2 regions of the Paraburkholderia sp. A3BS-1L genome follow, and region 1 is predicted to be linked to the other one. Evidence: predicted binding sites of a transcription regulator. Region 1 holds the regulator's gene; the other holds the start of a gene.
What was found. The regulator LexA, encoded in region 1, represses DNA repair genes until DNA is damaged. The targets are predictions, from matches to a motif close to ACTGTATNNNNATACAGT.

Region 1 (15,753 bases):
AATGAGGTTTATCGCGTTGCCGGTAGGGCGCCGCCTGGTAAGGTGCGTGCTCAGAAGGCACTCGCCTCGCTTTTGCGTGGGTCCGGATAAAAGCGTGTTCCATTGAATTTATCAGGGCCGACAAATAGCAGCAGCACGATGCCGATCTGGCCCAGCGGCATGGCGGCCATCAACCACCACCACCAGCCGCTCATGCCAATATCGTGGAGCCGGCGCACCATTGCGGCAATGGGAACCCAGAGTGCCACGCACGCAATCACCATGCCGAGAATCGTGGCCGCAAGCGTACTGCCGAGCCCGTCTTCGGGCATGAAAACGTCGAGTGCATAAACGAATATCAGGAAGAGCAGCATCGTGATGGCGTACTCGCGGCGCGTGGCGCGGCCAGAAAGCGTGAAGCGTCGTTCGAGCCATTTTTCCATGGTGTCGATATGTCCGTCGTCGGGTGCGTGCTATTGGGATCGTCTTGCTGTGGGAAGCGATTTTACGCACGGGTGGCGATGGGATGTCATCGATTTCATCGATTTCATCGAGTTTATTGATTTGGCATCCTGCATATTATTCGCTATGAATAGATTTGCTGAAACTATTCATTCTGCATACAGTGAAGGCTTGCTTGGGGCATTGAGGCGTCGAGTCGCCAGGCAGTCGCTAATATGATCGAGTCCATAAGGAGTCCATGGAATTGATCATTTTCTGAGTTAATGGCGGGGAGGAGCGGGACGGGTATTCGAAAACCAGAAAGCAAAAAGCCCAGTTCAAAGGAACTGGGCTTTTTGTTTGAATTCTCTGGGGTGGCTGATGGGACTCGAACCCACGACGACAGGAATCACAATCCTGGACTCTACCAACTGAGCTACAGCCACCACTGTTACTGCTTCCTTGTTGGCGCTGCTTTGTGAGCGGCGTCAATCAAGAAGCAAGATTATATACATAGCCGATCGGACTTGCCTAGTCCCTTTATTCAAATATTTCGGAGGAAAGTGCAGGCGACGCTTCCATGGGGCTGCGCAGGTGCGCGCGCGCTTCCTCGAAGATCGCGAGATCGCCCTTGGCGAGCTTGCGGTTGTCCGACAGCACGCGTCGCCATCCGCGCGCGCCGGCTTCGCCGCGGTACAGCCCCAGTGCGTGGCGCGTGATCGCGGCCAGGTGCGTGCCGCGCGCCATTTCGCTCGCGCAGTACTGCATCAGCTTCGCTTCGATGTCATCGCGTGTGGGCGCGGGTTTGCTGGCGCCATAGAAGCGCGCATCGACACCGGCCAGCACGTAGGGGTTGTGGTAAGCCTCACGGCCGAGCATCACGCCGTCGACGTGCTCGAGGTGCAAAGCCACCTCGTCGAGCGTCTTGATGCCGCCGTTAATGATGATCTCGAGCTGCGGAAAATCGCGCTTGAGCTGCCACGCGTACTCGTACTTGAGCGGCGGAATCTCGCGATTTTCCTTCGGGCTCAAGCCTTTAAGAATGGCGTTGCGCGCATGGACGATGAAAACCGTGCATCCCGCCTCCGCGATGGTGCCGACAAAATCGCGCACAAACGCGTAGTCCTCGACCGCATCCACGCCGATGCGGTGCTTCACCGTCACCGGCACCGAGACTGCGTCGCGCATTGCCTTCACGCAGTCGGCCACGAGCTGCGGCTCGTTCATCAGGCATGCGCCGAATGCGCCGCGCTGGACGCGCTCTGACGGACAGCCGCAGTTCAGGTTGATTTCGTCGTAGCCCCATTGCTCGCCAAGCCTGGCCGAGCGGGCGAGGTCGTCCGGCTCGCTGCCGCCCAGTTGCAGCGCGACGGGCGCTTCGTCGGGCGTGAACGCCAGATGGCGCGGAACGTCGCCATGGAGCAGGGCGCCTGTCGTCACCATCTCCGTATACAGCCACGTGTGCCGTGAAATGAAGCGGTGCAGCGAGCGGCAGTGGCGGTCGGTCCAATCCATCATCGGTGCGACGGACACGCGGCGGGGACTGGCGATACGGTGGGTGGACATGGCGAATCGGTGCGCAGGGAGCGCGGCAAGCGTGGATCAACCTTTTATTTTATCGCATCCTGCCCAGTGAGTTCTGGGGCGTTTCCGGCAATTTCGCACTGCGGCAAGGCGGCATGCGTGGGCCGAGCTTTTTGCGCGAGCGCTCGCAGGAGCGCGTACCGCACGCCCGGCCGCGCGAAAGACCCTTTGAACGTTATGTAATCAGTGCTCTGTGTTGTGCATCGCGCCAGAAATTTTTTGCGCTTTTTTAGGACCAGTTCCTCGCTCAGGCCCGCCAGGACTGGCAGAGGCGATTGTTTGCGGCGTTGGAATAGTAAATTCGATATATCGTGATTATTTTTTGATAGTAGGTGGATACACTGAGTTTCACTGACGCAGCTCATGGGGCATCGACCTCCCAGGCGCGGCGCCATCCCCGAACTGCAATCGAAACTGATACTGGAGTCCACCATGAAGACCAAACTGATCGCCGCGCTGCTGGTCGCAGCTTCCGCCTCCATCGCCGCTCCGGCGTTCGCCAGCGGTTATGGCCCCGCGCCGTCTTATCGTCCGGACGTTGGCGCGCCGGCGTCGCAACAAGGGCAGAGCGCCCAGACGGTAGCGGCCGAGCGTGCCCAGCAGCAAGGCGTCGACGCGTCGTACGGCGGTGTCGCGAGCGTGGCGACGCAGTCGGGCAGCCGCCACGATCAAACGCCGCGTTCGCAGCAAGTGTTTTTCGGCCACTAAGTTTCTCGCGGTCCGAAGCGCCGCCCCTGAATCGGGCGGCCTGGGCGCCGGGTGTCCTCAGGACCCCGGCGCTTTGCTTTGTGCGCGCGGATTTCCCGGCTCCTGAAAAAAATCGGCCGGCGTGATAGTTTCGCGGTTCTTCTCAATTAGATGATGGAAAATGCTTCGATGGAATACCGCACTCTCGGCGATACGGACGTCAAGGTGAGCCTGATCGGCCTCGGCACGATGACGTGGGGCGAGCAGAACACCGAGCGCGAAGCGCACGAGCAGATCGATTACGCACTCGATCACGGCGTCACGCTCATCGATGCAGCGGAAATGTACCCGGTGCCGCCGCGCCCCGAAACGCAAGGGCAGACCGAGCGTTTCATCGGCACGTGGCTCGCCCGGCATCGCGCGGCGCGCGATCGCATCGCGCTCGCGACCAAGATAACGGGCCCGGCACGCCAGCCGCACAATCCGCGTCATATCCGCGGCGACGGCAATCAGTTCGACCGCAAGAATCTGACCGAAGCGCTCGATGGCAGCCTCGCGCGCCTGCAGACCGATTACGTCGATCTCTATCAATTGCACTGGCCCGACCGCAGCACGATGACGTTCGGCCGCAACGCGTATCCATGGATCGACGATGCATACACGGTGCCGATCGAGGAGACGCTTGCCGTGCTCGCGGATTTCGTGAGGGCGGGCAAGGTGCGCCATATCGGCGTGTCGAATGAAACGCCCTGGGGCGTTGCGCAATTCCTGCGCGCCGCCGAAAAGCTGGGGCTGCCGCGCATCGTCAGCATCCAGAATCCGTATAGCCTGCTCAATCGCACGTTCGAAAGCGGGTTGTCCGAATTCTCGCATCACGAAGGCATCGGCCTGCTGGCCTATTCGCCGCTGGCGTTCGGCTGGCTCTCGGGCAAATACGAGGGCGGCGCGCGGCCCGAGGGCGCGCGCATCACGCTGTTCGAGCGTTTTCAGCGCTACAGCAAGCCGCAGGCGGTGGCGGCCACGTCGCGCTATGTGGCGCTCGCGAAGGAGCTTGGGCTGTCGCCCTCGCAGCTCGCGCTCGCGTTCGTCAACAGCCGGCCGTTCGTGACCAGCAATCTGATTGGCGCGACTTCGATGGCGCAGCTGAAGGAAAATATCGGCAGCGTCGATATCAGGCTTTCGTCCGAAGCGCTCGCGCAGATCGACGCGCTGCATGAGGTACAGCCCAATCCCGCACCTTGAATTTGGCTTGATCAAGCATTGCGCGTGCTGGCATCATGCGGCGCGCGCTGCCCGGTTCTGCCGGTCGGCGCCTTGCTTGACCCGCTCGCCCCGGATCATCCGACCCCGAGCCCCTTAGCGGAGTATGACTACAATGACCAGCGCACGCGAAGCACAACCCCCACAATCGCCGCCCTCGTGGGGCTGGCCCCTTTTCATTCTGCTGGCCGTTGCCGGCCTGTTCTATGTGAAGTGGTTTCCGTATTACCACCGCGCTTTCACGGCCGAGGCCACGCATTCGATCGGCAAGTCCATCTTGATGGGCGGCGCGGCGAGCGCTCCTGAGCCGTCGTTCGCGGCCGCGCTCGACTATGCCTTGGCCTACGGCAAGGCGATCTGGCAGGCAATGGTGCTGGGCCTGCTGCTCGGCTCGGGTGTGCAGGCGCTGTTGCCGGCGCAATGGATTGCGCGCGTCCTGGGGCGCCATGGTTTCGGCAGCGTCGCGGCGGGCGGTCTGCTCGCGGTGCCCGGCATGATGTGCACGTGCTGCGCCGCGCCTGTCGTGGCGGGGCTGCGCGCGCGCAATGCGTCGCCGGGCGGGGCGATCGCGTTCTGGCTCGGCAACTCGGTGCTCAACCCCGCGACGCTCGTGTTCATGGGCTTCGTGCTGGGCTGGCAGTGGAGTGCGCTGCGCCTCGTGCTGGGCGTGCTGATGGTGTTCGGCCTCGGCTGGCTCGCGAACCGGCTGGTGACGCGCGAGGAGGCGCTCGCCGCCGACGTGCGGCTCGCGATGTTCGCGCAGGAGCAGGCCGAGAGCGGCAATGTGCTCATCCGCTGGCTGCGCCTTTTCGTGCGCATGGCGGTGCGGCTCGTGCCGGAATACATTGTGCTCGTGCTGTTGCTGGGCGCGGCGCGTGCGTGGCTCTTTCCGCACATCGGGCCCGAGGTGGCGAGCAGCCTCGGCTGGATCGTCGTTTTTGCGCTGGCCGGCATGCTGTTCGTGATCCCTACCGCCGGCGAGGTGCCTATCATTCAGGCGATGCTGGCGCTCGGCATGGGCGTGGGGCCGGCGGGCGCGCTGCTGATGACGTTGCCGCCCGTGAGTCTGCCGTCGTTCGCGATGCTGGCCGGCTCGTTCCGGGTGCGTACGCTGGCGCTGGTGGGCTCGGTGGTCGTGCTGTTCGGCGTGGTGGCAGGGCTGGCGACAGTCGCGCTGGGCTTTTAGCGCGCTTCATTAAGGCCTGTTCGCACGTATTGGTGCGCAACGGCGTGAACAGGCCCTAAGATAAGAGACACGCATCAACTTCGGATTGCCGGCCAGCCGGCTGGAGTCCGCACAGAACAGGGCTCGCGCCCGGGAACCGCCATGGCAAAGCAAAAAACGAATCCGAAACTCGAACAGGCCCTGACGCGGGGCGACCTCGCCATCCGGCAGGCCAACTCCGCTCGTGCAACGGCGGTTTTGCGCGCGCTCGGCAAGATGATCGTCGAGGCGTCGGCGACCATCGGCGTTGAGGCGCACACGTCGATCCCCGATGGCGACCGCATTTACGATCCCGCCGACGGCCTCTGGCCGCAGCAGTTGCTGATTTCGCTCGATGGTCCCGTCGAGGACTCGGATCCGGAAGAGATCCGAACGATTCGCCTGCTTGCCCAGTCGCAGTCCACGCAGTTCCGCGTCGAGTGGCATCGCGCCGACGGCAAGATCGGCCGTCAGGAAGGCGGCCCGTTCGCGACCGTCGCCTTCATTTCGGATGTCGACATCCCCTGGGGCGACGACGAAGACTGAGCTTGCTCCGAACCGCGCGCGTTAGCGCATCATGCGCCGCCGGAACAGGATCGAGGCGACGCCGAAGGGCACCACCACGTAGAGCACGAGCACGGCGAGATGCAGTCCCGCATGCTCGATCGGGCGCCCGAGCATGGCCGGGCGAATCAACTCGACGGCGTGCGCGAGCGGCAGCATCAGCGTGACGTGCTGCGCGACGGCGGGCAATTGCGTGAGCGGAAAGAACACGCCGGAAAGCAGCAGCATCGGCGTGAGCACGAGCGTTTGATAGAACATGAAGAAGTCGTAGGACGGCGCGAGCGCCGTGACGATCATCGCGCAGCTCGCGAATGCGAGGCCCGCGAGCGCGATCACGGGCAGCGCGAGCAGCATCGATGGAAAGCTCGCGTAGCCGAGCAGGCCCGCCACGATCATGATGGCCGCGCCCGACAGCACCGACTTGCTGGCGGCCCAGACAACCTCGCCGAGCACCACGTCGCCGAGCGAGAGAGGCGTGTGCATGATCGCTTCCCATGTGCGCTGCACGTGCATGCGCGAGAAACCCGAGTACATGGACTCGAAGCTCGCCGACATCATCACCGAAGACGACACCGTGCCTGCCGCGAGAAACGCGATGTACGAGACGCCGTCGACGTGGCCGACCATCAGCCCGAGCCCGAAGCCGAGGCCGAACAGATAGATCATCGGATCGGCGAGATTGCCGAACATCGAGGCGATTGCCAGCTTGCGCCAGACGAGATAGTTGCGCCGCCATACGGCGATCCAGTGCGTCGCGTTCGACGGCAGCGCCGCGCGCGGCTCGCGCATGGGCGACTGGGTGGGACGCGTGGGCGGCGGGGTTTGCGTGCGTGTCTGCATGATGGCGATGTTAATCCTGCATCTCGCGGCCCGTGAGCCGCAGGAACACATCTTCAAGATTCGCGGGCCGATGCAGGTAGCGCAAATCCGAGCGATGGCGCAAAAGCGCATGCACGGGCGCGGCTTCGTCGACATAGCAGAAGAGCGTTTCGCCGCTGATTTCCGTGCGCTTGGCGAGCGGCGCGAGCTCGTCGCGCAACGCCACCGGATCGGGCCCGTAGACCTCGATCACGTCGCAGCCGATTTCCGATTCGATCAGCGCCTTCGGTGGGCCCTCGGCGATCTTGCGGCCCTCCTCGATGACGCAGACGCGATTGCAAAGCCGTTCGGCCTCCTCCATGAAATGCGTCGTGAGGAGAATCGTTTTGCCGCGCGCGAGCAGCGAGCGCAGCCGCTCCCAGATCAGGTGGCGGGCCTGCGGATCGAGACCCGTGGTGGGCTCGTCCATCACCAGCACGTCGGGGTCGTTGACGAGCGCGCGCGCCAGCGTGAGACGGCGGCGCATGCCGCCGGAAAGCTCGCCCACGCGCGCATCGGCCTTGCTTTCGAGGCGTGCGAATTCGAGCAGCGGCGCGACGAGCGCGCGTTTCGCTTGCCGAGAGTCCGAAGTAGCGGCCGAACACGAGCAAATTCTCGCGCACTGTGAAGTCGGGATCGAGATTGTCGAATTGCGGCACGACGCCCACGCGCGCGCGCGCATGACGTGCCCGCGCGGGCACCGGTTCGCCGCACAGGCTGATGCGTCCGGCATCGGGCGAAACGATGCCGAGCAGCATGCGCAACGTGGTGGTCTTGCCTGCGCCGTTGGGGCCGAGGAGCCCGAAGCATTCGCCGGGGAGGACGTCGAACGACAGGCCGTTCACGACGGTCCTGTCTCCGTAGTGCTTGATCACCTGCTCGAATTCGATGGCGGGCATGGTTGGGCGGCTGTTGCATGTTGCAAGGCGGCCTATTATAGGGCGTTCATCTCCCCATGCCGTTGCACCATCGATGTGCACGCAAACCTGGCGTTTTCCAGCCCTTGCGTGTCGAATTGCGGCGCACCATCATGTAATAGTGACCTGCGTTTCCAGACGGGTAGGGAGAATCGATCATGGCGAGCTACAAGAAAATTCTGCTTTGTTACGACGGCTCGCGCGAAGGCCGCAAGGCGCTGCGTTGCGGCGCGGATCTGGCGCTGGACCTGCATGCGGAGACCCATCTGCTTTCGGTGGTCGACATGCGCTCGACGATCGCGCAAAGTGCGGGCTTGCTCACCGACGTGGCATGTGGGCGCTTCGAAGAAACGGCGCGCGAGATTCTGCAGGAAGGCGTGGACTGGCTGACCGAACGCGGCGTGCGCGCGCAGGGCCACTTCGCGTTCGGCCATCCGATCGACGAGATTGCGAATCTCGCCAATGAGCTGCACGTCGATCTCGTAGTGGTGGGGCATCGCTGCCGCACCGGACTTTCGCGCTGGTGGATGGGTGCGGGCAATACGCCGCTGCTCGACCGCGTGACGTGCAGCATTCTCGTGGCCTGCTCTTCGGCTGCCGAGGAAAAACAGCAACAGCAGGCGGCGGCCTAGCCGCTATCAATCGCTTCCGCGATTGCAGCGCTCAGTCAATCAGCGAAAAGCGGCGGAGCCACTACCACGAAGATGGCTCGCCGCAATTCTTGCGGTTCATCTCGGTACGGCTTGCTCAGTTCGACGCGCTCGCGTCGTTGCCGGTATTCGGCTCGTTCAATTCCACGGCGGCGAGCTTCCACGAAAACAGCCCATGACGCTGCAGGATGGCGGCATAGCGATCGCCGCCATAGCCGCTGTTTGCGCCGCGCTGCCACGTGACAACGAACGTGTTCAGACTGCGATAGCCCGCCGAGGTTTGCGCGCGCGGCTGAGCTTGCTGCGGCTGCGGCGATTGCGCCTGAGCCGGCGGATTGCCGGGCGCGGGCTGCGTCGCTTGGCCTGCCTGTGACGATGGTGGCGGCGACGGCGCTTCAGCCGGCGGCACAGGCGCGGGCCGTTCTCCCGGCTTGCCGGTCGGCGGCATGCCGCTGAGCAATGCGGCCACGCCCTCTGGCGTGGCATACGCGTCCACCAGTGGGCCGATCAGCGCATTGCCGATCATCGCGCCGAACAGCATGAGTGGATTGCTGGCGTGGGCGGCCTCCATGCGTTGTTGCAGCATCTCGCCAACCTGCTGCTTCAAGCTCGCGCGCAGCGCCGGGTAGTCGACGTACTCGCTCAGTGCGGCTGCGTCGCGTGCGTCGGCGGCTGCCTTGAGGTTATTCAGCGCGATATATGGCGATGCATAGCCATAGCCCACTGCCGCCACGATTGCAACCGCCGCGACGGCGATTGCGACGGGCTTCTTCCAGCTGGATGATTTGCGCGGATACGTTTGGGTATCGGTCATTGGTTAGTGCAACCCTGCAGTGTTCAATCAGGGTGTTGACCGCGCGCAATCAAAAACGATCCCACTTTTATTGCTTACTTTGCCAGCGCGACCGGCGCATCGGCCTGCTGCTCCGCGATACAGCGGTCGATGGCGCGGCACACCGCCTCCATCGTGCCCACCATGATGAGCCGCGACTGGCCGTGATAGACGCGCACCGGTGCGCGGCGGTCGGGCTGCTCCGCATTCAGCGTGCTGTTGAGCGAAACGCGTGCGAAGGCCGGCTGCGCGGAAGGCAGCGGGCGCGCTTCGTCTTCTTGCTCGATGTCGTCGAAGAGCGAGCCATTGATCTGGTAGCCGCATTGACGGCCAAGGGCCGCCGCCGAAGCACGCGCCTCGCGCATGGCGCACGAGGCAATCCCGCGCAGATGGCGCAGACGGCCGAATTGACGGAAGGGCAACAGGCGGGCAAGGCGTTCCATGACTCTCTCCGGAAAATGCGCAGAAGATGCGCAGAAAATGCGCAGGCGGAATTATCAGAATTCGGTGGGACGGATCAGACCAACGGCAATGCCTTCGAGCGCGAAATCCGCGCTGCCGGCCGCGACGAAAATATTCTCGTAGTCAGGGTTCTCCGCGATCAGCTCGATGCCGTTGCGCTGCCGCTTCAGGCGCTTCACGGTGACGTCGTCGCCAAGACGCGCCACGATGATCTGGCCATCCTTCGCTTCGCTCTTTTTTTGCACGGCGAGCAGGTCGCCGTCGAGGATGCCCGCGTCGCGCATGGACAGCCCGCGCACCTTGAGCAGGTAGTCGGGCCGGCTCGAAAAGAGCGCGGGGTCGCAGGTGTAGTTCTGCGAAATGTGCTCTTGCGCGAGGATCGGACTACCCGCCGCGACGCGGCCCACGAGCGGCAGCGAGAGCTGCATGAGGCCCGCGTGCGGCAGCGTGAATTGATGCGGCAGATCGCCCGGACCGGGCACGAGGCGGATGCCGCGCGAAGCGCCCGCAGCCAGCTCGATCACGCCCTTGCGCGCCAGCGCGCGCAGATGTTCCTCCGCCGAGTTCGCCGAACTGAAGCCCAGTTCGGCGGCGATTTCCGCGCGCGTGGGCGGAAAGCCGGTGCGCTCGATCGCGCGGCGGATCAGATCGAAAACCTGCTGCTGTCGTGCGGTGAGTTTGGTCATGGCGCTACTGTATGTTTGAACAGGTGACTGTATTTTTATACAGTACTCGCCGCTTTTCAAGTGTTACTTGAACTTTGTCATCCGCACGGCGTCGCGACGGCGCTTTCCCTTCCCCGACGGACGCAACCACCGGCAAAACAGGCGCAAGCGCCCAATTCCTCCGTCCTTACCACTTTTACGTATTAAAAAATGAGAAAACATCATTTTTAATAATGTAAGCCGATCGCTAGACTGGCCTCCATCGATTGCTGCATGGCACGCGAGAACGCACGAAAGTGCACGAATGCGCACGACGACACGGAGAAAAAGTGGATGAAACAAGGCATTACGGGGCACGCATGGTTCAGGACGCTGGCGGCGAAACTGCTGATCGGCGTGGCGCCGCTCGTCGGCATGGCGGCCTTCGCGCCGGCGGCGCATGCGGACACGGCGCTGCTCAACGTCTCCTACGATCCCACGCGCGAGCTGTATCAGGACATCAACGAAGCCTTTATCAAGGAGTGGAAGGCGAAAGGCGGCGAGACGCTCACCATCAAGCAGTCGCACGGCGGTTCCGGCGCTCAGGCGCGCTCGGTGCTAGACGGACTGCAGGCCGACGTTGTGACGCTCGCGCTCGCCTGGGACATCGACGCACTCGCCAATAAAGGGCTGATCGCGAAGGACTGGCAAATGCGTCTGCCCGACAACGCCTCGCCATACACCTCGACCGTCGTGTTTCTCGTGCGCAAGGGCAATCCGAAGCGCATCAAGGACTGGGACGACCTCGTGAAGCCCGGCGTCTCGATCGTCACGCCCAATCCGAAGACCTCGGGCGGCGCGCGCTGGAATTACCTCGCGGCGTGGGCCTATGCGGCGCACCAGCCGGGCGGCAACGACCAGAAGGCGAAGGCCTTCGTCACGAAGCTCTACAAGAACGCAGGCGTGCTCGACTCGGGCGCGCGCGGCGCGACCACGAGCTTCGTGCAGCGCGATATCGGCGACGTGCTGATCGCCTGGGAAAACGAAGCATTCCTTTCGGTTAAGGAGTTCGGGCCGGACAAGTTCGAGATCGTGGTGCCGTCGGCCAGCATTCTCGCGGAGCCGCCGGTTGCGGTGGTCGACAAGGTCGTGGACAAGCACGGCACGCGCAAGGTGGCGCAGGCGTATCTCGAGTTCCTCTATGGCGAGAAGGGGCAGGAGATTGCCGCGAAGAACTTCTATCGTCCGCGCTCGGACAAGGTGCCGGCGGCGATCACGGCGAAGTTCCCGAAGCTCAAGCTTTACACGGTCGACGAGGCGTTCGGCGGCTGGGCCAAGGCGCAGAAGACGCATTTCGCCGATGGCGGCGTGTTCGATTCGATTTATCAGCCGCAATAAGCCGGCCGTAAGCCGGCCGTAGTAAGCCGACGGCAATACGCAGTAGCAAGCAACGCCAAAAACAAGGCGCGCCCGACGAGGCGCGTCTTTAGCCGCGGCGCCCCGCATGTATCGTATGACGAGAGGTGCTCCGCGCAACCCATGTGAAGAGATAGAGCATGACGACGTTTCGATTACAGAAGCCAGGCGCGCTGCCGGGATTCGGCGTGACGCTCGGCATCACGGTGGCGTATCTGAGCCTCGTGGTGCTCATTCCGCTTGCGGCCACGTTCCTCAAGACCGCGACGCTCGATTGGGCGCAGCTCGTGCGCGCGGTGGCGTCGCCGCGCGTGCTCGCGTCGTACCGCCTCACATTTTTCTCCGCGCTTGGCGGAGCGCTCATCAATGCGGTGTTCGGGTTCTTGCTCGCCTGGGTGCTGGTGCGCTACACGTTCCCGTTCAAGCGCGTGATCGATGCGCTCGTCGATCTGCCGTTCGCACTGCCGACTTCCGTGGCGGGGATCTCGCTTGCCGCCGTGTATGCGGGCAACGGCTGGATCGGCCAGTTCCTGCAGCCGCTCGGCCTCAAGATCGCGTTTACGCCGCTTGGCGTGCTCGTGGCGCTCACGTTCATTGGCCTGCCGTTTGTCGTGCGCACCGTGCAGCCCGTGCTCGAGGAGTTCGAGCGCGAGCAGGAAGAGGCCGCCGCCTGCCTGGGCGCGTCGCGCTGGCTCACGTTTCGCCGCGTGGTGTTGCCGGCGGCATTGCCTGCGCTGCTTACGGGTTTTGCGCTCGCATTCGCGCGCGCGCTGGGCGAGTACGGTTCGGTCATCTTCATCGCGGGCAATGTGCCGATGAAGTCGGAAATCACGTCGCTGCTCATCATCACGAAGCTCGAGCAATACGACTATGCGGGCGCTACGGCGCTGGCTGTGGTGATGCTGTGCGTGTCGTTCGTCATGCTGCTGCTCATCAACACGTTGCAATGGTATTTGCAGCGGCGCACGAGCCGCCGGGCATCGCGCGGCGTGTCGCGCTCGCGTGTGCCGAACCCGATGCACGCGGGTGTTGGAGGAGAGGCGCAATGAGTGCAGCAAGTACGCGGGTCCGCGATGCAGGACGTCCCAATTCCGTAACGGAAGCGCCCTGGGTGCGCTGGCTCCTCACCGGCATTGCGCTGGCGTTTCTCGCGCTGTTTCTGGCCGTGCCGCTCGTGGCCGTGTTCTGGCAGGCGTTGAGCAAGGGCATCGGCTTCTATTTCGTATCGCTCGCCGACCCCGATGCGCTCGCCGCGATCAAGCTCACGCTGATCACCGCCGCGATCGCCGTGCCGCTCAATCTGGCGTTCGGCCTCGCGGCATCGTGGACGATCGCCAAGTTCGAGTTCCGCGGCAAGGCGTTGCTCACCACGCTGATCGACCTGCCGTTTTCGGTTTCACCCGTGATTTCAGGGCTCATTTACGTGCTGCTGTTCGGCGCGCAGGGCTGGCTCGGCCCCTGGCTTGCGGACCACAATGTGCAGATCATCTTCGCGGTGCCGGGCATCGTGCTCGCGACCATCTTCGTGACGTTCCCGTTCGTCGCGCGCGAACTGATTCCGCTGATGCAGGCTCAGGGCACCGACGAGGAAGAGGCCGCGCACGTGCTGGGCGCGTCGGGCTGGCAGATGTTCCGGCGCGTGACGTTGCCGAACATCCGTTGGGGTCTGCTGTACGGCGTGATTCTCTGCAATGCGCGCGCGATGGGCGAATTCGGCGCGGTTTCGGTGGTGTCGGGACACATTCGCGGCCAGACCGACACGATGCCCTTGCACGTGGAGATCCTCTACAACGAATACAACTTCGCGGCCGCGTTCGCCGTGGCTTCGCTGCTTGCGTTGCTCGCGCTCGTTACGCTGGGTCTCAAGCTGCTGGCGGAGCGCCACATGTCTGCGGAGCTGCGCGATACCGGCGACGTGCCGGCGCTCGCGGGACCGCCGGCCACGCGCAGTGCGGCCGCGCCTCAAGGCGCAGTGATTGGCCAACGACGTACACAACAACACCCACAACAACACACCCGCGCGTTGCGCCGGACGCTTGAACAGGGAAAGGGCTAAAGATGGGCATCATCGTTCGTAATCTGCACAAGCGTTTCGGCGATTTCACCGCGCTCGACCATGTTTCGCTCGATTTTCCGGCGGGCGAGCTGGTCGCCTTGCTCGGGCCTTCCGGATGCGGCAAGACCACGCTGCTGCGTGTGATCGCCGGGCTCGAATATGCCGATGAAGGCCAGGTCGTGCTCCAGGGGCAGGACGTGGAGATGGTTGGCGCACGCGAGCGCCAGGTGGGCTTCGTGTTCCAGCATTACGCGCTGTTCCGCCATATGACCGTGTTCGAGAATGTGGCGTTCGGGCTGCGCGTGAAGCCGCGCAACGAGCGTCCCTCCGAAGCGCAGATCCGCAAGAAAGTGCATGAGCTGCTCAAGCTCGTGCAACTCGACTGGCTCGCGCAGCGCTATCCGTCCGAGCTTTCCGGCGGCCAGCGCCAGCGCATCGCGCTGGCCCGCGCGCTCGCCGTGGAGCCGAAAGTCCTGCTGCTCGACGAGCCGTTCGGCGCGCTCGACGCGAAAGTGCGCAAGGAGTTGCGCAGCTGGCTGCGGCGCCTGCACGACGACCTGCACATCTCGACGATCTTCGTCACGCACGACCAGGAGGAAGCGCTCGAAGTGGCCGACCGCATCGTCGTGATGAATCATGGGCATGTGGAGCAGGTCGGCAGCCCCCAGGACGTGTACGATCATCCGCAGTCGGCGTTCGTCTACGAGTTCCTCGGCGCGGCGAACCGCTTGCATGGGCGAGTCGGCGTGCAAGGCTTCGTGGCCGACGGCGCGGCGCAGCCGATCGCGGTGCAGGCCGGCTTCGAAGGTCCGGCGCTCGCCTACGTGAGGCCGCACGATATCGTGCTGCATCGCGATGCCGACGCACATCGCGACGGCCTCGTCGTGGACGTGCGCCGTGTGGTGACGCTCGGCGGCGCGGTGCGCGTGGAACTCGAAAGCCGTGCGGGCGGCGTGCTCGAGGCGCAGCTCGATCGCGAAACCTGGCGCGCGCTGAGTCTCGCGCCCGGCGACGGCGTGACAGCGGTGCCGCGCGGGCTGCGCGTGTTTCCCGCCTGATGGCCGGCGCATAACGAATAATTGACCGATTGATCGCCGAATTAGTCGACACATTAATCGACGAAAGCGCGGTTGGCGGTTCAGGAGAGAAGAACATGAATTTTCAGCAGTTGCGTTTCGTGCGTGAAGCCGTCCGGCAGAACATGAACCTGACCGAAGTGGCGAACGTGCTCTATACGTCGCAGTCGGGCGTCTCGAAGCAGATCAAGGATCTGGAGGACGAACTCGGCGTCGATATCTTCATTCGCCGCGGCAAGCGCCTCACGGGCCTCACCGAGCCGGGCAAGGCCGTGCACCAGCTGATCGAGCGCATGCTGCTCGACGCCGAGAACCTGCGCCGCGCGGCGCGCCAGTTTGCCGATCAGGACAGCGGCCATCTCGTCGTGGCCACGACGCACACGCAGGCGCGCTACGCGCTGCCCAAGGTTGTGCACCAGTTCCGCGAAGTGTTTCCGAAGGTGCATCTCGCGATGCGCCAGGGCAATCCGCAGCAGATTGCGCAGATGATCATCAACGGCGAGGCCGATATCGGCATCTCGACCGAGGCGCTCGACCGCTTCCCCGATATCGTGACGTTTCCTTGCTATTCGTGGCATCACGTGGTGGTCGTGCCGAAGACGCATCCGCTCGTGGGCCGCGAGAACCTCACGCTCGAGGAGATCGCCGAGTTCCCGATCATCACCTACGACCAGGACTTCACGGGCCGCTCCCATATCGATCAGGCGTTCGCGAAGGCCGGCACCATGCCGGACGTGGTGCTGACCGCCATCGATGCGGACGTGATCAAGACCTACGTCGAACTGGGCATGGGCGTGGGCGTGGTGGCCGCGATGGCTTACGACCCCAAGCGGGATAGCGAACTCGTGGCGCTCGCCACGCAGCATCTGTTCGAGGCCAGCACGACGCGCGTGGGCCTGCGCAAGGGCGCCTTCCTGCGCCAGTACGCCTACAAGCTGATTGAAATGTTCGCGCCGCAGCTCAACGAACAGCAGATCGCGAGCCAGTTGCGCGAGGCGGTTTGAAACAGGGGCATCATCCGGATCGTCTGGCCCGGTCGTTCTCCGGTCTTCTGTCTATTTCTGGGCCGGCGGCGATTCGCTTAGAATCGCGGCCATGAATACGCCCACTTCTCCCCAATACG
Region 2 (15,753 bases), 580 kb from region 1:
GGGCGTGCAGGCCGCGCAGATCTCGAATCAATCGCGCATTTACGCGCTGCGCCCCGAAGCGCGCAGCCGCGTGAACACCGTATTCATGGTCTGCTACTTCATCGGCGGGGCAACGGGTTCGGCGGTGGGCGCGGCCACCTGGCATGCGTTCGGCTGGATGGGTGTGTGCGCAGCCGGTCTGGGTTTCAGCGCGCTCGCGGCGTGGATTCACTACACCACGCGTGCGCAGTCCGACGCAAACACATAACCGTACATGACGCGTTCGCCGCGTGGAGCGCGTACACGCGCCGCATCGCGAATTCGCGACAGCGGCCAGGCACGGGATGTGCTGAAAAAGGGTTCACTCACTCAGCGGAGGCCCTTCTCATGAAACGCCTGATTGCCTTCTTTCTCATCACCGCGTCGGTTGCGGCGCTGGCCGCGTGCAATACCGTCGCGGGAGCGGGCGAAGATCTGTCCTCGGGTGGCCACGCCATCACGAACAGCGCCGAGAAAGCGAAGTAACCGGCGGCATTCGCGGCGCCGGCACACCTGCCGGCGCCGGAACCGCGCTGCTGCCAACGCGTTAGCGCGGGCGCAAAAACTTCGTGCTGCGAATAATGCGGCAAGTTCAGGACCCACGTCGCCTGTCGTCGAACAGGAACGAGAGTCCAACGCTGCCGAGAATCAGCACGGTGGCAATGATCGTGCCGAGGGTAATCGGCTCGCCGAGCGTAAGCGCCCCGATGATCACCGCGACAACCGGGTTTACATACATGCAGCTGCTCGCCACGATCGGGCTCGTGTGCCGGATCAAATAACCATAGGCAACATACGCGGCCATCGTGCCGATCACCATCAGGTAGAAGAACGCGACGACCGGCAGGACATGCAGCGCGCCCATACGCTCGCCGGTGATCCATGCCACCAGCGTCGAAATCGCACCTCCAAGACCGATCTGCAGCGCCGTCGCGATAAAGAGATCAGAGGGCAATTCGAGCCGTCCCGCGAGATGCGCACCGACCGCCCAGAAGAGCGCGCCGCCGAGAATCGCAAGGCTACCGCCCGCCGTGCCGCTCGCCCCGCCGTCGTGGCTGAGAATCGCGATGCCAACAAGACCCAGCGCCACTGCCGCCCATTCGCCCTTCACGACGCGCCGCCCGGCTGCCGCGGCAATGAGCGTGGCGAACAGCGGCACGGTCGCGACCATCACGGCCGCGGTGCCCGTGCCGACCGTGCGCATGCCATAGGCCAGCATGCCGCTCGACAGGCCCACCAGCATCGTGCCGACCACGCCTGCATTGCGCACCTGCGCAAGCGTCGGCATGGGAGGACGCCGGCGCACGGCGAACACAAAGAGCCCGATGCCCGCGAACAGATTGCGCAGGCCCGAAAGCAGCAGCGGCGGAAAAGAGCCAAGCGCCACGTGCACGCCGAGATAGGTCGAGCCCCAAACGAAGTAGACAACCGCGAGCGATAGCGCCACACGACCGCCGCGCGACTGCGGCAAGCGCACGCTGCGCGCGAGACGCCAGCATTGCGCTCCGGTCTGTATCAGCGCCTGTAGCAACCCTTGGGCAAGTGAGCCGCCGGTCCAGCGAGAAGGCAAACGGGGAGGCATGGTCATTGCACCGCGGAGAGACTGGGGGCTGACCGCGGACACCCCGCCGGTCGTGGGACGGGACGAATGAAGCGCAACGGCATGATCGAAGCAGCGAAAAGAAAGTGCGAGATGTGCCTCGATGCGCCGCAATGGAGCCACTAAGGACACGAAGAGCCCGAATCGGGCGTCACGCATTATGCAACAAGGCACCTGGTTGCGGACGAAGCGAGCACGCCTTTATGCGCAAGGCGTACAACTTGCGCGCAACCCCGACTGAAACGCCGTGCACGAACGCCCGCCGCGACGGGCCATAGCGTCGCTCTGCGGCAAGCCTTCGCCATCCCCTCGCCGACACCACACGCTTCGCCCGGGACGCGTTGCCGACGCAGGTCGTCCATGAATAACAAGACCGTGTTAACATGCCCTCTACCTTCAAAAAGCTTTCAGTTAATTCTGTCGTTCCCTATGCCTCCGTCGTTCACGCATCTTGCCGTGCATCTCGCCGCACCCTTGCCGCCACGCACCCAGCGCGGCGCGTCTGCGCGCGCGGGAACGCTTCTGGATGCGCGGTCCGCCGCCCGACGACACCTCCCCGGCTCCCAGGCCCCGCTCGCCGCCGCCCGGCGTCCATACTGAACCACCCTCCGCTTTCCGGAGCCGTTCGGTCGGGCTCCGGGCCGATCCCTCACTTTTTTCAATCCCGGATCGTAAGGAGAACCACCATGTCGAAGAAAATCCGCTATCTGACCGAGCTCGATCTCGCTCGCCTCGAAAAATGCGCCGCCGAGCCCGGTGCGGCCGCTGCACGCCAACCCATGCTCGACGACCTGCTCGAGCGCGCGGAGATCGTCGACTCGCGCAAGGTCGCCGCCAATGTCGTCACCATGAACTCGCAGGTCACGCTCGTGAACGAACGCACGGGCGAGGAAGTCACGTTTACCGTGGTCTACCCGGTGAGCGCCAACCTCGACGCCGGACGCCTGAACGTTTTTTCGCCCGCGGGCCTCGCGCTGCTGGGCGCGAAGCGCGGCGAGTCCGTGCGCTTCACGCCGCCGAGCGGTGCCGTCGAGACGTTCAAGATCGACCGCGTCCTGTTTCAGCCTGAAGCCGCAGACGATTTCACGCTGTAAGCAACGCGCGCCCGCGCTTGGCCTGGCACATTTCACATGCCGAAGCACTTGCCAGATCGTCGCAGCACGGTGTATCGTTTGGCCTGCTTACGCGGGGGTCCTGCGTCATGCGCCGCTTCGAATCGTTCACACGAATGTTCAAGCCGCGTATTGCGTGGGTGAGAAATACCCTTTGAACCTGATCTGGATAATGCCAGCGCAGGGAAGCGTCCGGACTTCGCAACGCAAACGCCTCACCTCATCACAGCGAAGTCCGTCCACGTTCCGTCTCATCTCCTGCTAAGCCGCTGTTCCCACATAGCTTTGCATGGAGAGAGGCATGAACGCCAACCCGAAATTCGTTTCCGCCAACGCGCACGTCGACGAAGCTGCAATCGCGCCGCTGCCCAATTCCCGCAAGATTTACGTAACCGGCTCGCAGCCCGACATTCGCGTGCCGATGCGCGAAATCACGCAATCGGACACGCCCACGGGCTTTGGCGGCGAAAAGAATCCGCCGATCTACGTCTATGACACTTCGGGCCCGTACACCGACCCCGAAGCGAAGATCGACATCCGCGCGGGCCTGCCCGCACTGCGTCAAGGCTGGATCGAAAAGCGCGGAGACACCGAAGCGCTGCCCGGCCTCTCCTCCGAATACGGCCGCGAGCGCGCCGCCGATTCGGCCACGGCCGAACTGCGCTTCCCGGGCCTGCACCGCACGCCGCGCCGCGCGAAGGCCGGCAAGAACGTCACGCAGATGCACTATGCGCGCCAGGGCATCATCACACCCGAGATGGAATTCATCGCCATCCGCGAAAACCAGCGCCGCGCCGAGTATCTGGAAAGCCTCAAGACGAGCGGCCCGAACGGCGCGAAGCTGGCCGCGATGATGGGCCGCCAGCACCCGGGCCAGGCATTCGGCGCGGCTGCCTTCGGCGCCAACGCCCTGCAGGAAATCACGCCCGAATTCGTGCGCGAGGAAATCGCGCGCGGCCGCGCAATCATCCCTGCGAACATCAATCACCCGGAAAGCGAGCCGATGATCATCGGCCGTAACTTCCTCGTGAAGATCAACGCGAACATCGGCAATTCGGCGGTCACGTCTTCGATCGGCGAGGAAGTGGACAAGATGACGTGGGCGATCCGCTGGGGCGGCGACACGGTCATGGATCTCTCGACCGGCAAGCACATTCACGAAACACGCGAGTGGATCATCCGCAACTCGCCGGTGCCGATCGGCACCGTGCCGATCTATCAGGCGCTCGAGAAGGTCAACGGCAAGGCCGAGGACCTCACGTGGGAAATGTTCCGCGACACGCTGATCGAGCAGGCCGAACAGGGCGTCGACTACTTCACGATTCACGCGGGCGTGCGCCTGCAGTACGTGCCGCTCACCGCCAACCGCATGACGGGCATTGTTTCGCGCGGCGGTTCGATCATGGCCAAGTGGTGCCTCGCGCATCACAAGGAATCCTTCATTTATGAGCATTTCGAAGAGATCTGCGAAATCATGAAGGCCTATGACGTGAGCTTCTCGCTCGGCGATGGCCTGCGTCCCGGCTCGATCTACGACGCCAACGACGAAGCGCAGCTCGGCGAGCTCAAGACACTCGGCGAGCTCACGCAGATCGCGTGGAAGCACGACGTGCAGGTGATGATCGAAGGTCCCGGCCACGTGCCGATGCAGCTCATCAAGGAGAACATGGATCTGCAGCTCGACTGGTGCAAGGAAGCGCCGTTCTACACGCTCGGGCCGCTCACCACCGACATCGCGCCGGGCTACGACCACATCACCTCGGGCATTGGCGCCGCGATGATCGGCTGGTTCGGCACGGCGATGCTCTGCTACGTCACGCCGAAGGAACACCTCGGCTTGCCGAACAAGGACGACGTGAAGGAAGGCATCATCACGTACAAGCTTGCGGCGCACGCAGCCGATCTCGCGAAGGGTCATCCGGGTGCGCAAGTGCGCGACAACGCGCTGTCGAAGGCGCGTTTCGAGTTCCGCTGGGAAGACCAGTTCAACATCGGCCTCGATCCGGACAAGGCACGCGAGTTCCACGACGAAACGCTGCCGAAGGATTCCGCGAAGGTCGCGCACTTCTGCTCGATGTGCGGTCCGCACTTCTGCTCGATGAAGATCACCCAGGACGTGCGCGACTTCGCGGCAAAACAGGGCATGACCGACGACGAGGCCCTGAAAAAGGGCATGGAAGTGAAGGCCGTCGAGTTCATCAAGCAAGGCGCGGAGATTTATCAGCGCCAGTAAGGCACGCAAGACGGTATGCTGCGCGCCGCGAAACAATTTCTAACGATTCCGACAACTCGTTGACAAGCGCATACACCCGGATACGGGAGGCGCTTCTACGATAAATGCATTGGAAGCGCATCAGGCACTAAACCGCCTGGTGCGCCTCGCCCGATACAACCGGAGTCGAAAAATGAAAACACTTGCACGCGCACGCACTCTCCTCACTGTGACAACGCTCGTTGCCGTAGTCGGCAGCCTCTCGGCTTGCGACAACATGTCGAGGCGCGACCGCGACACCGCAATCGGCGCGGGTGTCGGCGGCGTCGCGGGCGCGGCCATTGGCGGCAGTGCGCTCTCCACGATCGGCGGTGCTGCGGTAGGCGGCATCATCGGCAATCAGGTGGGCAAGTAAGGGCCACGTCTGCCCTGCCTGACACAGCGAAAAACTCACGACATAACAACAGGCAATTAGCCGGCAATCCGGGTTGCACATGCCGGCTTCAGAGAGGATACGCGGCGCATGTCTCGCAAGAGCATGCGCCGCGTTTGCATTTGGCCGCGACTATGCATGCGTGTGTTTGGGCATGCAGTCATGCAAGCACGCGAAAGATGCGGTGATTCAAGTGCAACACAGGGTGGCGGCGAGGAGCGTAAGCTCGATCGATCAGGTTCCGGGTGCCCAACGCACTTACTGCCGGCCGAGTAAGGAGTCCGCCATGAATCGCCCCTTAGCCGCCCTTGCCTCGCCTTGCAGCGCCTCGATGCGCCAATCCTCGTTGGAGCGCCCGTGGGCGCGCGGCGCGCTCAGGCGGAGCTCGATGCTCGCTGCAACGGCCGTCCTGCTCGCGCTTTCCGGCTGCTACTACTATTACCCATACGGCTATTCGCCGTACTACTACGGCACCGTGCCCGCCTCGAGCACGCAGCATGAAAACGCGGTCTTGCAGACCAATCCGCAAGCGAATCTGCCTGCCAACCCCGCACCCGCGGCCGTCCCCGATACACAGTATCCCGGGCCGCTGTATCCCTCCCCGCCCGTTGCTATCGCGGTGCCGGCCTGGCCGCTCTATTCCTCTTATCCGGCTTATCCGGCTTACCCCCCGTATTACCCCTATCCCGCGTGGGGATGGGGGGCGCCCGCCATCTCCTTTGGCTTTGGCTACTGGAGCGGTGGGGGCGGCCACTGGCATCACTAAGCGCCAGCCAGCGCCACGCGCGCCGCACGACCGTACTTTCCCTCCCTTGACGCTCCCGAACCATTTTCTATGCTGCTATTGGGTATCGGGTACTGAAGCACGGCCTTACTGAATTCCCCTCCCCATGGCGGCGCGCGGGTCTACCGCGCGCCGCGCGCACTGCCGACGCCACGCCCGGCACACCTTTGCGCCCGCACGCATCGATGCGCCGATACCAATCAGCATAAAGGAAACGTCATGTTCCACCAGCTGTTGACTCCCATCGGCAACTCGCTCTTCCTGTCGTTCATCGTGGCGGTGCTGCCGATCGCCGTGGTGCTCGTCCTGTTGGGCTGGGCGCGCCGGCCCGCGTGGCAGGCTTCGCTCGCGGGCCTCGTCGTGGGCCTCGTCGTCGCGATCGCGGGCTGGCAGTTCCCGGTCAATCTCGCTATCAGTTCGGTGCTCAACGGCGTGGTTTTCGCGCTGTGGCCGGTCATGTGGATCGTCGTCACGGCCATCCTGCTTTACAACATTGCGGTGCGCTCGGGGCGCTTCTCGGCGTTTCGCATGTGGCTGCTCGACAATCTGCCCAACGACCGGCGCATCGTGCTCGTGGTGGTGGGCTTCTCGTTCGGCGCGTTGTTCGAAGGCATCTCGGGTTTCGGCACCCCCGTCGCGATCACCAGTTCGCTATTGATCATGCTCGGCTTCCCGGCGCTCGAAGCACTCACCTTCACGCTGATCTTCAACACGGCGCCGGTGGCGTTCGGTGCGCTTGGCGTGCCGATCACGGTGCTCGGCGCGGTCACCCACCTGCCCGCCGACGCGCTCGGGCAAATGGTCGGCCGCCAGTTGCCGTTCTTCGCGGTGTCGCTGCCGTTCTATGTAATCGCCATCTACGCGGGCGTGGGCGGCATGCTGCGCATCTGGCCGGTGCTGCTGGTCTCGGGCGGCAGCTTCGCGCTCACGCAGTTCGTCACGGCGAACTACATCAACTACAGCCTGACCGATGTGCTCTCCTCGCTCGTCTCGCTAATCCTCACGATCCTGTTTCTGCGCGTGTGGAAACCCGCGCCCGACGCGCGCTTCGAGATCAAGGTCGACCGCGCCAAGGAAGTGCGCGGCGACGTCTCGGGCACGCAGGGATGGTATCCATGGATCATCGTGGCGGTGGTCGTGATTCTCTGGACGATCGCCAAGGTGTTCGCGATCGGCGACCTCAAGGTGCACTGGCCGGGTCTCGACAAGGCCGTCTACATCACGCTGTACAAGACGCCGTATGGCGCGATCTGGGACTTCCAGCCGCTCGGCACGGGCACCGCGATCCTGGTTGCGGCCATCATCACGGCGCTGGTCGTGCGGCTCAAGCCCGCCGACTTCGGCGCCGCGATCGTCGACACCTGGGTACAAACGCGCATCGCCATCCTGACCGTTGCCACCATCGTCGGGCTGGCGTTTTTGATGAACTACTCGGGCCTGACTTATACGCTGGGTCTCGGCGTGGCCTCGGTGGGCGCGTTCTTCCCGCTCGTCTCGGCGTTCCTCGGCTGGGTGGCCGTGTTCCTCTCGGGCAGCGACACCTCGGGCAACGCGCTATTCGGCAATCTTCAGGTGGTGGCCGCGCACCAGCTCAATCTGGACCCCGTGCTCATGGCGGCGACCAATTCGTCGGGCGGCGTCATGGGCAAGATGATCTCGCCGCAAAATATCGCAACGGGCGTGGCAACCACCGACCTCAAAGGGCAGGAAGGCTACGTGTTCGCGAAAACCTTCAAGCACTCGATCCTCCTGACGGTGCTGCTCGGCATTCTCGTGTGGCTGCAGCAAAACGTGTTCACATGGATGATTCCTCCGCATTGAAGACGGCGTGCAGCGTGAATGGAAAAACCGCCTGCGAATCGAGGAATTCGCAGGCGGTTTTTTTGATTGTCCCGGGGCGGCGTGGGCGACGCCCCTGCATTCGAGAATGCTTACTGCAGTTGCTCGACCACGAGACTCATGATCTCGCGAGCCGGCCGCGACGAGTCGACCTGCCCGTTGTCGTCGACGACCGACACGCGGGTCTGGTTCTCGGTCACGGCGCGCACATTGAGCTTGTACTGCTTCGCGACCTTGTCCTTGTGGCCGTGGAAGAGCTGGCTCCAGAAGCCCTGCTCCGCCGAGCTCAGATCCTGCGGATCCACGTAGCGCAGATAGTAGATACCCTTCGTGCGGTCGCGGTCGTCCACCGTGAAGTTCGAGCGGTCGAGCGCGACGCCCACACGCAGCCATGCGCGGTCGTACGGCTCGGCGAGCGTGAGTTCGGTCGACGTGTACTGGCCCCCTGCGGCGTTCGCCGCCGACGCATCGGACGGTGCACTCTGCCCCGCGACAGCAGCGTTCTGCGCCGCGACGGCGGCAGCGGCCGCGTCGGCACCCTTGGCCGGCGTCTTGCCGTTGGCATTCGCTTTCGCGTCGGCCTCGGCGGAGATCTGCGCGTCGGGCACGCCGGGCTTGGCGCGCGCGAGCGTCACCATGAGCCGCTTGAGGTACTCCGTTTCGAGCGCCGGATCGTTGGGCTTCGGCACCCAGTGGGTGGTTTCGTTGTTGGTGCCGGTCAGCTGCTCGCTCAGGCCCTTCTGGCTGATGAAGATGTACGTGCCGCCGGTGGGCGACGTTTCGAGGCGCGTGCGGTACTTGTTGCGCTCGGCCGTGACGTACGAATTGCCCGTGGCCCACGACAGCGTGTTGCGAATGAGGCCGTCGTTGATCTTCGGATGGGTTTCGTTCCAGTCGGTTTCCATCACGCCCTTGTCGCGCTGGTCGACCACCAGCAGGAAGCCCTGCTCCTGCCAGAAGCGGCGCACCTGCGGCCAGACCTGGTCGGGCGTGCGGCTGTCGATGACGAGCCAGCTTTCGGTGCCGTCACGCTGAATGTGCATGCCAGGCACCTGCGGGAGCACCTGGGTCTGGTCGGACACGGGCGCCGCGGCCTGAACCTGCTTGAGCGCGGACAGCGAGGTTTCGCCGCCTTGCGGAGGCAGCGAGCGCTGGTCGCCTGTTTCGTCGAGCAGGTTCGGCGGCACGGCCAGCGACGCCTGCTTCGCCTTCGCATCGCTGCGGTAATCGATCTTGCCGGGCGTCGGCGAACTGCAACCGGCGACCAGCCCGCCCGCCATCAGGAGCGCGAGCGCGCGTGCGGCAAGACGTTGGTGAAAATCACTCATGTTCGGGTAATCCCTTCGGCTAGGCCACGGGCTAGTTTCCGTGGATCAACCAGCCATTTTACCGGTGAGACGCCGCGCTGTGCAAAAACCGGGCGGCGACAGCACTGCACGGCATGCCTCAGCCCGTCAGACCGGCGCTCCAGACGCTGAATGACGGACCCCGCAGCCCGCTTTTACCCGATCTATGTAACGTTCATCAACATTCCATAAGCCACTCTCCACACCTGCGAATCGAGAAAATTTCTTTTTCTATCAATGCACTAAGGACGCAGACGCGGGGCCGCCAGTTTTGCGCCTCTCGACATTTGAAGTTCGCCGATCTTGCAGAAGCGGCCCGATGTTAATTTCCCCGAGAAAAAGAGATAAGCGCAAAGAACAACATACGGAGAGTTGACGAAAACTTACAGCTGCTTGCAGGCGGGCCGCGCTGCGGCCTTCGCCTGCCTCTTCTCGTGCCTCGCGGCCGGTGCCGCGCCAGCCCACGCAGCACTCGGCGACACAGTCCCGCCCGAGGCGCCACCAGCCTCCGCGCCCGCTAACGGCCTGACGCTCGCAGGCGGCGCAGCGCGCGTGACGCGCTACGTCGACACGGGCGGCACGCACTTCAACGCGTACATCGCCACCCATAGCGGCCAGATCTTCGCCTACACGTGGCAAGGCCCCACCCCGCCGGACCTCGATGCGCTGCTTGGCCGCTACGCCGCCGACTGGCACAGCGGCGCCGCCGCGCTCCATGCCGCCGGACGCGCCGGCCTGCACGCTGCACGCGTCGATACGCCCACGGTCGTCGTCGAATCCGGCGGCCACATGCGCAGCTATATCGGCCGTGCGTGGCTGCCCGCGGCATTGCCTGCGGGCGTCACGGAAGGGGACCTGCAATGAGCACGCCGGCCCGACGCGTTTCGCCCACGGGGGAGCGTGCAGGCGCGCGCTCCAGCGTACTCGCAGGCCTCCTCGCCGCAGTGCTCTCGGCAGTGCTCTCGGCCTGCGGGGGAAGCGGCAACACCGGCGTAGTAAGCGGCACGACGCCCGCCAGCACGCCCGCTGCCGCCAGTGCGCCGTCGAGTGCGAGTTCGCCGTCTGCGACCAGTCCGGACACATCCAGTACGACCGGCACCGTACCGCAATCGACCACGCCGAATGTCCTCGCGGTCAGTGTCGCAGCCACGCCTGAAGCCGCACGCAACATGCTCATGGCGAGCGTGACGGTATGCGTGCCGGGCACGACGACCTGCGCAACCGTCGATAACGTGCAGGTCGACACCGGCTCGCAAGGCCTGCGCCTGCTCGCCTACGCGCTGCCCGCCGGATTCGCCCTGCCCGCCGTCAATGCGGGCGCCAGTTCGTCACCCGCTGGTGAATGCGCGGCCTTCGGCACCGGCTATACGTGGGGCGCCGTGCGCAGCGCCGACGTGCGGCTCGCGGGTGAAGTCGCCCCTTCATTGCCGATCCAGGTGATCGCTGACCCATCCGTGCCAACCACGCCGAGTTACTGCCAGGGCTTCGGGTTCGCGATGATCAACTCCACCGCGCTGCGCTCGAACGGCATCCTCGGCGTCGGGACGTTCAATGCCGACTGTGGCGCAGCCTGTGTCAATCAGCCCAATCGTTCGTGGTACTACGCATGCCCTTCCGGCAACTGCACGGCGAGCGCGCAGCCACTCGCGCAGCAGGTGCGCAACCCCGTCGCGTCGTTGGCCACCGACAACAACGGCGTCGTGATCGATCTGCCCGCGGTGCCCGATACGGGCCAGAGCGCGGTGAGCGGATCCCTGATCTTCGGCATCGGCTCGCAACCGAACAATGCGCTCGGCAGCGCTACCGTGCTGCGCGCGAATACAGTTACGGGCTACGTGACGACCACAACCTCGGACGGTTCGATCTATCCGCTCAGCTATCTGGACAGCGGATCGAACGGCTTCTTCTTCGCGAACTCCGCCCTCACGCGCTGCGGCGTGTGGTACTGCCCGAGCACGCCACAAAGCATCGGCGCATCGATCAAGGGAACGGACGGCATCAGCGCACCGGCCTCGGTTTCGGTCGCGAACGCGCAAACGCTCCTCGCCAGCAGCAACTGGGCGTTCAACGACCTTGCAGGCTACAACGGCAATATGTTCGGCTGGGGATTGCCGTTTTTCTTCGGGCGGCGCATCTATACGGCAATCGAAGCTCAGGTGACGCCGGCGGGAACGGGGCCGTATTTCGCGTTCTGAGTGGCGCGCGCAAGCGCGCGGGTCACTCGTCGTCGACGTCCGGTGCGGGTGTGGTCCGGGCGAGCGCGCCCGGAGAAAGCCAGCGGAACGACGTGAGGCTGCCCGTCTTGTCGTAGGTGCACTCGGCAGCGGTGGACGGGCGCGGGGCCTTGTGCAAACCGAGCTTCACGGCAAGCGCCGCGATCGGCGTGGTGGGCTTGCTCTCCGCGACTGAAGCCGCGAGTGGGTCCGCAACAGGGGCGGACGCCGCGGAGACCCCGGAAGCCGCCGACATCATGGACGCAGCCGGCGGCGCCGACGCGCCACGCGCAGTCGCTGCGCCAGTCGACGTTGAAGTTGCAGTCGAGGTCGGCATGGAACTGGCCGAAACGCTCGCCGCACTCGCATCGGAGGCGCTTGCTGCCGCACCCACGGGCGCGCCCGCCAGAGCGGCGGCGGCCGATGCGCTGAGCCCGCCCGATGCCGGCAATGCGCCGCGATCGAGCAGCCCCTCGACCACGACGCGTTTGCCGCGATACGCCACGGCGGTATGCGTGACGGACAGTGCGCCCAGCGAAGCGCTGGCGAGCCGGGTGCGCATTTCCCGCGCGCACTCACTGGGATTCTGGTACTGCGCGACGCATCCCGCGAGCAGAGTGGCCCCGGCGGCGAGGCCGACGAGGCAAGCTTTCCGTTTGTTCATCGCTCTTGTTGCGCTTCTCGCGCGGTTCGGTTTTCAGGCTGCGGCAATTGTAGCGTACAGGCCGCAAGGACCCGAGGCGCACCGGACTTTGGCGCCGCTGCCGCGACCGGGGGCTCGCGGGCCGCGCCGGCCTGCTATCATCACTGCTGTATATTCATACAGTGCCGCGCGTGCTTCCCGACTCCCCCGATCCGTTCTATTACCTCGCGAACTTCGAGCGCGCGCTCGCCTCGCTCGATGCGCGCTGCGCCGACTTGTTCGACACAGCCGAGCGGCGCTTCATGCAAAGCTTCGGCGCTCTGCCGCGCGGCTCGCGCGCGCTGTTCGTACGCATGCTGATGCGCAAGGGCCCGAATTTTCGCGCAAGCAAACTCGACTACGCCGAGATTGGCTGCCCGCGCGCCGCGGCCGCTCCCCTCGCCGATGCCGGCTGGCTGGACAGTGCGCCCGTGCTTGCGTTCGATGCCCTCGCGGCACTCGTCACCAAAGCCGAGTTGCAGGCGCTCAGCGCGCGCCTGCTGGCCGATGCCGTTGCGCCCGGCGCGCGCGCCACGCGTGCCGAAACGCTCGAAGCCCTGCAAGCCGCTGCGCCCGAGGCGCGCGGTTGGTCAGCGTGGTTTCCGGGCTCGGCCGATACCGTCTTCCATTTGGCCGCCGCGCCGCTGTGCGAACGACTGAGGCTGATGTTCTTCGGCAATCTGCGGCAAGACTGGTCCGAGTTCGTGCTCGCCGATCTGGGCGTCTATCGCTACGAGTACGTCCCGCTCGACAGCGCGTCGCGCGCGTTCCGGCAGCGCGCCGACATCGACGCCTGGCTCGCGCTGCGAGACTGCCGCGAAACCTTCGATCTCGCGCCCGACGCCGCAAGCGCCGTCAACGCCGTGAGCGCGGCGCTCGATACGCTCGACATGCTCGCGCCGCACACCCGGTCCAACGACTGGCTGCGCTCGCGTCACGACCGGGTGCGCCACGCAGCGGGTCAGGCTGCAGAGCGGCTGGGCGAACCGGCGCTCGCCTGGCGCGCCTATGTCGACTGCGGCCATCCCGAGTCGCGCTACCGGCGCGTGCGCGTGCTCGAGCAGTTAGGTCGCCGCGACGACGCCCTCGCGCTCGCGCAGGCGATTGCCGGCGCGCCCGCGAACGAGGAGGAAGCACAACGCGCGACACGCACGCTCGCGCGCCTCGCGCGGCGGCGCAGCACGAGCGCGATACCAGCGGCGACACAAGCAGCAACACAGGCAGCGACGCGGGCAGAAATCGCGGCAACTCGCGTAATCGAAGCCAGCGATGCGCCGACGTTCACCAGCGCCGAACTCACGCTGCCCGCCGCCTGCGCGGGCCTGCGCGTGGAGGAAGCCGCGCGCCGGACGCTCGAGTGCGCGGACGCACCGGTCTTCTACGTCGAGAACACGCTCATCAACGGCCTGTTTGGCCTGCTCTGCTGGCCCGCGCTTTTCGCAGCGCTGCCGGGCGCATTCTTCCATCCGTTCCAGCGCGGCCCCGCCGATCTGCACGCCGCCGACTTCGTCCAGCGGCGCGCCGGGCTCTTTGCCGCCTGCCTCGCCGAACTCGAAAGCGGCACGTACCGCGCGACCATCGAGCAGCGTTTTGACGAGAAGCACGGCATCCAGTCGCCTTACGTCGCATGGCCCGCGCTCGACGCCGCGCTCCTCACGCTCGCGCTCAACTGCTTTCCCGCTGCCCATCTGCGGCTATGGTTCGAGCGGCTCCTGCGCGAACCCGCCGCGAACCGCTCGGGCCTGCCAGACCTCGTGCGTTTCTGGCCCCGCGAGCGACGCTACGAACTGATCGAAGTGAAAGGCCCCGGCGACCGGCTGCAGGACAATCAGCGCCGCTGGCTCGCGTATTGCGCCGCGCACGGCCTGCCCGTGACCGTGCTACAAGTGCGCTGGGCGGCGCAGGCCAGCACGAACGCTGCGTCAATGCCATGAGCTACACCGTCGCGGTCCGTACGCTCTGTGAGTTCACCGCAAAACGCGGCGATCTCGATTTGCGCTTCACACCCTCGCCCGATGCAAGCGAAGGCCGCGCCGGCCATGCTGCGATCGCCGCGCGCCGGCCCGCCGGCTACGAAACCGAAGTCGCGCTCACCGGCGTATTCGGCACGCTCACCGTGCGCGGCCGCGCCGACGGTTACGATCCAGCACTCCAACGGCTCGAAGAATTCAAGACCTATCGCGGCGATCTGGATGCGATGCGCGAGAACCAGCGTGTGCTTCATTGGGCACAGTTGCGCGTCTACGGCGCGCTGATGTGCGAAAAGCTCGGCCTCGACGCGCTCCAACTCGCGCTCGTCTACTACGAGATTGGCTCGGGACGTGAGACGGCACTCGTCGAGCACGCGAGCGCACAGCTATTGCGCGCGGAATTCGAATCGCAGTGCGCGCGCTTCATCGCGTGGGCGGAACAGGAAAGCGCGCATCGCGCGGCGCGCGACGGTGCGCTCGCGGCATTGCGCCTGCCGCATGCTGCGTTCCGCGAAGGCCAGCGCGATCTCGCCGAGGCCGTATGGCGCGCCGCGACGCAAGGCCGCTGCCTGCTCGTGGAGGCGCCGACCGGCATCGGCAAGACCATCGGCACGCTGTTCCCGCAGTTGAAGGCCTGCGCGCGCGCCGGTATCGACAAGGTGCTGTTCCTGAGCGCCAAAAGCTCGGGACGTCAACTCGCCATCGCTGCGCTCAACACGCTTGCCGATGCGCAGGCCGATGGCAAAGCCGGCGCGGGCAGCAGCACGACCGCGCTGCCGCTGCGCGTTTTGGAACTGGTCGCGCGCGAGAAGGCCTGCGAGCACCCCGACCTCGCCTGCCACGGACAATCGTGCCCGCTTGCGCGTGGCTTCTACGACCGCCTGCCCGCCGCGCGCGCCGCCGCCCTCGAGCGCGTGCGGCTCGAGCGCGCGACACTGCGCGAAGTCGCGCGCGAGCACGAGGTGTGTCCGTACTACCTCGGCCAGGAGCTGGCGCGCTGGAGCGACGTGATCGTCGGCGACTACAACTACTACTTCGATGTGAGCGCCATGCTGTTCATGCTCGGTGCGCACAATCAGTGGCGCATGAGCGTGCTCGTCGACGAAGCACACAACCTGCCTGAACGCGCCCGCGCGATGTATTCCGCCGAGATCATGCAGACTCGCATGGACGCCGTGCGACGCGCCGCGAGCGCCCCGGTGAAGCGCGCATTGACGCGTCTCGCGCGCCACTGGAACGCGCAAACCGCCATGCAGCCGCAGGCCTGGCGCGCGAGCGAAACGCTGCCCGAAGGTTTCGTCGCCGCGCTCGGCGATGTGATTGCCGCGATTGGCGACCAGCTTGCTCAACCGGCGCTCATGCGCGACGCCGAACTCGAACGCTTCTATTTCGACGCGCTGCACTTCGTGCGCATGGCCGAGCGCTTCGACGCGCAATCGATCTTCGACGTCACGCCGCTGCGCGCACGGGAAGCGAAGCGTCCGCGCTCGACGCTCTGCATCCGCAACATCGTGCCGGCGGGCGCGCTGCGCGCGCGCATGGCG

Region 2: the regulator LexA is predicted to act here: its motif matches at 12,367-12,384, upstream of P5W99_RS05925 (VRR-NUC domain-containing protein).

Annotation. Positions count from the first base shown of each region.
Region 1 covers NZ_CP120442.1:1,882,160-1,897,912, reverse strand. Annotated here, with positions in the region: gene P5W99_RS08560 (DUF6566 family protein) at 1-5, shown strand, start outside; gene P5W99_RS08555 (DUF805 domain-containing protein) at 51-422, opposite strand; tRNA gene P5W99_RS08550 (tRNA-His) at 791-866, opposite strand; gene dusA (tRNA dihydrouridine(20/20a) synthase DusA) at 961-1,986, opposite strand; gene P5W99_RS08540 (hypothetical protein) at 2,437-2,712, shown strand; gene P5W99_RS08535 (NADP(H)-dependent aldo-keto reductase) at 2,881-3,933, shown strand; gene P5W99_RS08530 (permease) at 4,067-5,137, shown strand; gene P5W99_RS08525 (hypothetical protein) at 5,279-5,701, shown strand; gene P5W99_RS08520 (ABC transporter permease) at 5,723-6,559, opposite strand; partial or broken gene nodI (nodulation factor ABC transporter ATP-binding protein NodI) at 6,570-7,476, opposite strand; gene P5W99_RS08510 (universal stress protein) at 7,653-8,126, shown strand; gene P5W99_RS08505 (DUF2939 domain-containing protein) at 8,242-8,958, opposite strand; gene P5W99_RS08500 (hypothetical protein) at 9,033-9,419, opposite strand; gene lexA (transcriptional repressor LexA) at 9,474-10,124, opposite strand; gene P5W99_RS08490 (sulfate ABC transporter substrate-binding protein) at 10,437-11,480, shown strand; gene cysT (sulfate ABC transporter permease subunit CysT) at 11,639-12,547, shown strand; gene cysW (sulfate ABC transporter permease subunit CysW) at 12,544-13,554, shown strand; gene P5W99_RS08475 (sulfate/molybdate ABC transporter ATP-binding protein) at 13,557-14,612, shown strand; gene P5W99_RS08470 (CysB family HTH-type transcriptional regulator) at 14,708-15,634, shown strand; gene P5W99_RS08465 (asparaginase) at 15,726-15,753, shown strand, end outside.
Region 2 covers NZ_CP120442.1:1,305,632-1,321,384, reverse strand. Annotated here, with positions in the region: gene P5W99_RS05985 (MFS transporter) at 1-247, shown strand, start outside; gene P5W99_RS05980 (entericidin A/B family lipoprotein) at 367-504, shown strand; gene P5W99_RS05975 (EamA family transporter) at 611-1,600, opposite strand; gene P5W99_RS05970 (GreA/GreB family elongation factor) at 2,305-2,712, shown strand; TPP riboswitch at 2,796-2,935, shown strand; gene thiC (phosphomethylpyrimidine synthase ThiC) at 3,032-4,963, shown strand; gene P5W99_RS05960 (glycine zipper 2TM domain-containing protein) at 5,136-5,357, shown strand; gene P5W99_RS05955 (hypothetical protein) at 5,764-6,141, shown strand; gene P5W99_RS05950 (L-lactate permease) at 6,379-7,980, shown strand; gene bamC (outer membrane protein assembly factor BamC) at 8,091-9,326, opposite strand; gene P5W99_RS05940 (DUF2844 domain-containing protein) at 9,717-10,208, shown strand; gene P5W99_RS05935 (DUF3443 domain-containing protein) at 10,205-11,539, shown strand; gene P5W99_RS05930 (hypothetical protein) at 11,562-12,221, opposite strand; gene P5W99_RS05925 (VRR-NUC domain-containing protein) at 12,392-14,173, shown strand; gene P5W99_RS05920 (ATP-dependent DNA helicase) at 14,170-15,753, shown strand, end outside.